DNA from 2 places in the Muriventricola aceti genome. Region 2 is predicted to be linked to the other one. Evidence: a T-box and tRNA genes for the amino acid it is inferred to sense, from the RefSeq annotation. Region 2 holds a T-box; the other holds one or more tRNA genes.
What was found. The T-box of region 2 lies ahead of OCV64_RS05810 (glycine--tRNA ligase). A T-box ahead of a tRNA ligase gene usually reads a tRNA of that ligase, here a tRNA-Gly.

Region 1 (3,406 bases), on a different contig from region 2:
ATGCAGAAAAATATCAAGTATATCACCATGAAGCTGGATGAAAACGAGCGGGCCAACACCATTCGACTGATGAAGGTGAAGGATATGCTTCTGAAGGAGGCCATCGAGGATCGGAGAGCCGAGAACGCTAGAGCCGCAAAGGTTTTCAGGGCTTCAGGTGAGGCGCCGCAAGAGGTTTAAGGCGTATGTTTCCTCACTTTGTCAATGGGACAAGATAAAAAAGGAGGCACTGCCCGGAAAATCCAGGGCAGTGCCTCCTTATTATATTTAACCCACTGTTTTAGACGTATGGAGGAATGGGTCCCCTCCATCAATACCCCATATCCAGTCCGGCTTTCCTGCGGCCGCGGAACTCGGCCGCGGCAGTGAACAGCACATCGGAGGAGGAGTTAAGTGCGGTTTCACAGGAGTCCTGAATGACACCGATGATAAAGCCGATGCCGACCACCTGCATGGCTATGTCGCTGGAGATACCGAACATACTGCAGGCCATTGGGATGAGGAGCAGCGAGCCTCCCGCCACGCCGGAGGAGCCACAGGCGGCCACAGAGGAAACCAAACTCAGCAGGAGGGCAGTGGGAAAGTCCACAGAGATACCCAGCGTGTTGGCGGCGGCCAGGGTAAGGATGGTGATAGTGATGGCAGCGCCAGCCATGTTAATAGTAGCTCCCAGGGGAATGGAAACGGAGTACTTCTCCTTATCCAGACCCAAGTCTTCACACAGCTTCATATTCACCGGGATATTAGCCGCCGAGCTGCGGGTAAAGAAAGCCATGATGCCGCTGTCCTTCAGACATCGAAAGACCAGGGGATAGGGATTTTTCCGAATAGCCAGGTAGACAATGATGGGGTTGACGACCAGAGCTACCAGGAGCATACAGCCTACTAAGACCAGAATTAGCCGGCCATAATTCAGAAAGGACTCAAAGCCGGTATCGGATACCGTGGTATAGACAAGCCCTAGGATGCCGAAGGGGGCGCAGCTAATGACCCATCGGATTGCGGAGGACAGCATATTGGAGATGTCGCCCAGTACAGTCTTGGTGCCCTCGCCGGCCTCACGCATGGCTAGTCCAAAGACAACGGCCCACAGCAGCACGCCAATATAGTTTGCTTCAGCGATGGCGGAGATGGGGTTGCTTACGGCGCTGTTCAGCAGATTCTGGAGCACGTCAGCGATGCCGCCAGGGGCAGCCTGCTCGGCCTGCTCGACTAAAATCAGAGTGGAGGGAAAGAGAAAGCTGGTCACCACGGCGCACAGCGCGGCCAGAAAGGTGCCAATCAGATAAAAGACGATCACAGCGGACATGTTGCTCTTAGCTCCCTTTTTATGCTGTGAGAGGGAGTGAAGGACGAGGAAAAAGACCAGCAGAGGGGCCAGAGCCTTCAAGGCATTGACGAACAGAGTGCCCAGGATACCGATGACGGAGGCCTGAGGCAGGAGGGCGCCTAGAGCGGCGCCCAGAATAAGTCCCACGATGATCCGTTTGACTAGGCTGATATGGTTCCACTTGTGTAAGAGTTCCATACTTCCGATTCCTTTCTTTGGTGAAGTAAAGGGGAGCGTAACCCTTTACCACAGGGCTGAATAAGGGACCGCTGACCTGCCCTGAAGGGACAGTGGCTGGGCACGAAAATTCAAAAAGAAAGACACGACATATGTCGTGTCTTTCCACTTGGAGCGAGTGACGAGGCTCGAACTCGCTACCTCCACCTTGGCAAGGTGGCGCTCTACCAGATGAGCTACACTCGCAGCGACAAATGGTATTATAACAGAAAACAGAGCGATGTCAACCCCGAAATTTAAATTTTGAAAAAATATAAAAATGTCTTTGTCATGATTGGTTGACAAATTTGCAACAAAATTTAGTTGAGGAAATTATATTGCCTTTTATTCTGTTCATTGTGACCGCCAAAGGCTGCTTAGAGAATTTTCCATTTTTTGATATAATTGGCTTGCTTTTGTGTAAAGGTAAGGAAAATTTTGATGCGTTACCGCATTCATGGGATCAAGTGAGAAGCCGCCGGAAATATCCTGGAATTGACATATTATAGAGAACGTGATATAAAAAATATAATAATTGGCATGAGAAATGCAGGATTTGCCGCTGGGTACAGCAGAATATTTTTGGGATTGAGCCAGAAGCATGGAGAAGTAGGATATGGTACAGTATTTAGAAAAAATCGAAAAGAACAAAAGCTACAGCACGAAAATCTATCAGCAGATCAAATCGCTGATCATTACAGGCAAGCTGAAAGCGGGAAGCAACGTCAACGAACGGGAATTTGCCTCCATGCTGGGGGTGAGCCGGACGCCGCTGCGAGATGCGCTGACCCTTTTGGAGAAGGAAGGCTGGGTGGAGCAGAACGGAAAAATACGCATGGTTGCTCCTCTGTTGTGGCGGAACATTCTGGAACTGCTGGAGATTCGGGAGCCCATCGACATGCTCGGCTTTGAGCTGGCCTTTTATAAATATACACCGGAGGACTTTGCCCACCTGCATGGCATCCTCCAGGAGATGATGGACGTTACCAAGCAGGATCACGGTTCCTATTACAGCATCATGGCGCTGGATACCAGCTTTCACCGCTATATCAATCGAAAATCCGGGAATAGCATCTTATTTACCTTTTCGGAGGAGATCAACGAAAAGGTGACCCGAGCTTCTATCCTTAGCATGAAATACAGTGGAAAGGACGGCAATGCTTTTGCTCAGGAGCACCTTGCCATTCTGAAGTGCATGGAGAGCGGGGACTATGAAAATGCGTGCCGGTACCTGTCGGAACACTACAGCGCATGGAGGCAGCGAATGCTCTCGCTGCCGGGACACCTTGGCTTTGATCCGGCGAATCTGGATACCAAGCTTCAAGAAGAGTTCGTTACAATAGACAAATAATATCGATAATATTTGGATAATATAGAAAATTCGCCTGATTTGGGTTGACTTTTTGGTGTAGTTGATGTATAAATAAGTTGCTATTTTTGGTATGCCAAACGCCAAATGCCAAATACCAAGTGCCAAGATAAGCAGAAATTAGATTAGATGGTGTAGGGGAAAGAAATGTTTCCGCCATCATAATTAATGTAAGAAAGGAGAATCAAAAATGAAACTAAAAAGGAACCTTGCATCCCTGCTTTCTGCCGTCTTGTTGCTCCCAGTGCTGGCCGGTTGCGGAAGCGGGGACTCCGGCAGCAACAACGAGCCCCGGGTATTAAAATTCACCGATCAGAACTCCGCATCCTCCGATGCCGGCATCTGGGAACAGCTTTTTGCCGACAAGGTATATGAGTACACAAAAGGCGAGCTGGAAGTTCAATGCTACTTTGACAACACCCTGTGCGGCTACGATATGCAGCCGCTCCAAGCTGGCATTGTGGACTTCATTCAGTATGTGCCCTCCTCTG
Region 2 (3,406 bases):
CCACGGTGATGCAGTAGGGGGTGCCGATCTCGTCCTGCCGGCGGTAACGCTTGCCGATGGAGCCGGCGTCGTCGTAGTCCACCATGAAATACTTGGACAGCTCGGCCTGGATCTCCCGGCCCTTGTCGGCCAGCTTCTTGGACAGGGGAAGCACGGCGCACTTGAAGGGGGCCAGGGCAGGGTGGAGGCGCAGGACAGTGCGGACATCGTTCTTCTCGGCATCCACCACCTCCTCGTCATAGGCGTCCACCAGGAAGGCCAGTGTCACCCGGTCGGCGCCCAGGGAGGGCTCCACCACATAGGGGATATAGTGCTCGTTCTTCTCCTGGTCGAAGTAGGTCATGTCCTTGCCGGAGGTGTTCTGGTGGGCGGTCAGGTCGAAGTTGGTCCGGCTGGCCACGCCCCACAGCTCGCCCCAGCCGAAGGGGAATACGAACTCAAAGTCAGTGGTGGCGTTGGAGTAGTGGGACAGCTCCTCCGGGTCGTGGTCCCGCAGGCGTAAATTCTCATCCCTCATGCCCAGGTTCAACAGCCACTGATGGCAGAAGTCCTTCCAGTAGGCGAACCATTCCAGCTCGGTGCCGGGGGTGCAGAAGAACTCCAGCTCCATCTGCTCAAATTCACGGGTACGGAAGGTGAAGTTTCCGGGGGTGATCTCGTTGCGGAAGGACTTGCCCACCTGGCACACGCCGAAGGGCAGCTTCCGGCGGGTGGTGCGCTGGACGTTCTGGAAGTTGACAAAGATGCCCTGGGCGGTTTCGGGGCGGAGGTAGACGGTGTTTTTTGCGTCCTCGGTAACACCCTGGAAGGTCTTGAACATCAGGTTAAACTGGCGGATGTCGGTCCAGTTGTGCTTGCCGCAGGAGGGGCAGGGGATGTTGTGCTCCTCCACAAACTCCTTCATCTGGGCCTGGCTCATGGCGTCCACGCTGTGGCCCAGGTCAAAGCTGTTCTCCTGGCACCAATCCTCGATGACCTTGTCGGCGCGGAAGCGTTCCTTACACTCCTTGCAGTCCATCAGGGGGTCGGAGAAGCCGCCCACGTGGCCGGAGGCCACCCACACCTGGGGATTCATCAAAATGGCGGCGTCCAGGCCCACGTTGTAGGGGTTCTCCTGAACGAACTTCTTCCACCATGCCTTTTTCACATTGTTTTTCAGCTCCACACCCAGGGGACCGTAGTCCCAGGTGTTGGCCAGTCCGCCGTAGATCTCGCTGCCGGAGAAAATGAAGCCCCGGCCCTTACACAGGTTGACGATCTTCTCCATGGTCTTTTTGGTGTTTTTCATGGTAACTGCTCCTTTTCATCATACTGTTTGATTGGCTCAGAGCAAAAAAAGCGCCCCGAGCCCTTGGGGCTCAGGGCGAATATGTTACAAATATCCGCGGTTCCACCTGAATTCGTGTCTGGCTGACACGCGCTTCGTTCCCGGTAACGGCGGGGGGACCGGCGGGCCATTTCCTGCCCGCGCTCCAGAGGCGCCTTCCCTTCGCGGCTTTGGAGGATTTTCACCAGCCATCCTCTCTCTGAAGCCCCGCCGCTGGGTACTATTCTCTGTCCTTGCTTTGAAGCGTATTGTATGACAGTTTTTATCCGTTGTCAAGGGAATTTACGGTTTTTTCGCCCCGTCAGCCCCGTTTTTTTCCATCCGCTCCAGATGGGCCTTCAGGAGCAGATTGATATAGCTGGACAAAGAGCGGTCCTCTCTTTCAGCCAGACGCTTTGTCTGCTCCAGTACCGGGTCATCCAATGTAATACTGATTTTTGTTTTAAGCGGCTTCATACTTATCACCATATACGACTATACTATCAAATAGTATTTAATATTGACGAATCCTATCGAATCGCCTATAATCGTACTAAAAGAGGTGATGCATATGTATTCCAATGATTTTGAAGCCGCCTTCTCCTGCTTTTTAGAGCGGAGGGACTATGACGAGGCGGCGAACCAGATGTTCACCCTGGCCCGTCTGGCCTTTGCCGCTGGATGGCAGGCGGCGGGGGGGACCCCGCCTCAGGAGGAGCCCATCTTTACCCTCCTCCGCGGCGGCGCGGAAGATGGACAGCGTGAAGCGGCCTCTCAGCCGGAAATCGGTTGAGAGGCCGCTTATTTCACGCCGGACAAGTCCGGCTCTCTTCATTTGATCTCATAGTCTCGGCCGAACTGGAGCTCACCGAAGTTAATGCGGCTGCCCCGGACTGGGGGCAGATCCTCCTCATCTTCGTCCTCCGCCTCGCCGCCCGACACGGGGCCAAACTCGGCGGTATCCTCCAGATCCTCAGGCTCCTCCTCCGCCTCCTGGCGGGCCTTCAAATTCTCCGCCGTGGCCTCCAGCATGGCCTGGTTCAGCAATCGCTGAACATTGTCGTCTATCTCGGACACCGTTTCCTCCACCGGATCAGGGGCCGGCTGGGGCTGGGCGTCGGGACACATCTCGCCCAGCTGGTCCAAAAATTCCTCCTGCTTGGCGTGGATGGCCCGCAGCTTATCCACAAAGGCGGCGGTGGCGTTCTTGGCCTGCTGAAGCCGGAACTCCTCCGCCTCCACCTCCTTGGTAATGCTCTCCATACGCTGGCGCGCTTCGCCCTCCGCCTCGTGGATCAGGGCGGCACGCTTCTGCTCCGCCTCCCGGACCAGATCATCCGCCCGGCGCTGGGCGATCATAAAGGCCTGCCGCATGGCGTCCTCGGTGGCCCGGTACTCCTCCACCTTGTCGGCCAACACCTTCATCTTGCTTTTCAGCACGGCGTTCTCGCTGTACAGGGCGGAGTAATCCGCCGTCAGAATATCCAAAAATTCGTCCACCTGGGACATATTGTAGCCGTTGAAGGTGGCCTTTTGAAAGGCGCGCTCAGACACTTCCTGGGGCGTAAGCATAGTGTGATCCCTCCTAAAATCTTTCTACTGCCAAAAGGGAAGCGGGCCGACGGGTATGCCGGCCCTTCCAATTTACGGCGCTTGCCGCGCCGCCCCATCCGTGACGGGGCTTGGGCGGCGATCTCAGAAATATAGCCCGTTGTTCTCCAGTTCGTCGATCAGGTCGCCCAGGATATCCACGTTGTAAGGGGTGATGATATAGGTGGAGATGGCCACCTTTTTGATCTTGCCCTCGTTGGCGTAGGCCACGCCGGACAGGAAGTCCAGCAGGCGGCGGGCGATCTCCTTGTTGGTGGACTCCAGGTTCAGCACCACCGTTCGCTTCTCCCGCAGATGGTCGGCGATGGCGGAGGCGTCCTCAAACTTCTCCGGTTTGACCAGCACCACCTGGAGCTGGGTCGCCGCCCGGATGTTGACCACCTTGTTGCTCCGGCGCTCCTCCTCCTGGGAGGAGCCGTACAGGGTGTCCACATTCCGGGAGGACCGCTCCAACCGCTCGGGCCGCTCCCGGCGCTCTGCCCGTGGGGC

Region 1: it has a tRNA-Gly gene. The T-box ahead of OCV64_RS05810 (glycine--tRNA ligase) is inferred to sense a tRNA for this amino acid. The anticodon was not compared.

What each region holds. Positions count from the first base shown of each region.
Region 1 is NZ_JAOQKF010000002.1:100,764-104,169, reverse strand. It holds gene OCV64_RS02570 (V-type ATP synthase subunit D) at 1-180, shown strand, start outside; gene sstT (serine/threonine transporter SstT) at 311-1,528, opposite strand; tRNA gene OCV64_RS02560 (tRNA-Gly) at 1,678-1,753, opposite strand; gene OCV64_RS02555 (GntR family transcriptional regulator) at 2,163-2,897, shown strand; gene OCV64_RS02550 (TRAP transporter substrate-binding protein) at 3,106-3,406, shown strand, end outside.
Region 2 is NZ_JAOQKF010000004.1:97,702-101,107, forward strand. It holds gene OCV64_RS05810 (glycine--tRNA ligase) at 1-1,288, opposite strand, end outside; T-box leader at 1,357-1,570, opposite strand; gene OCV64_RS05815 (ribbon-helix-helix domain-containing protein) at 1,610-1,783, opposite strand; gene OCV64_RS05820 (hypothetical protein) at 1,878-2,099, shown strand; gene OCV64_RS05825 (DivIVA domain-containing protein) at 2,138-2,878, opposite strand; gene OCV64_RS05830 (cell division protein SepF) at 3,002-3,406, opposite strand, start outside.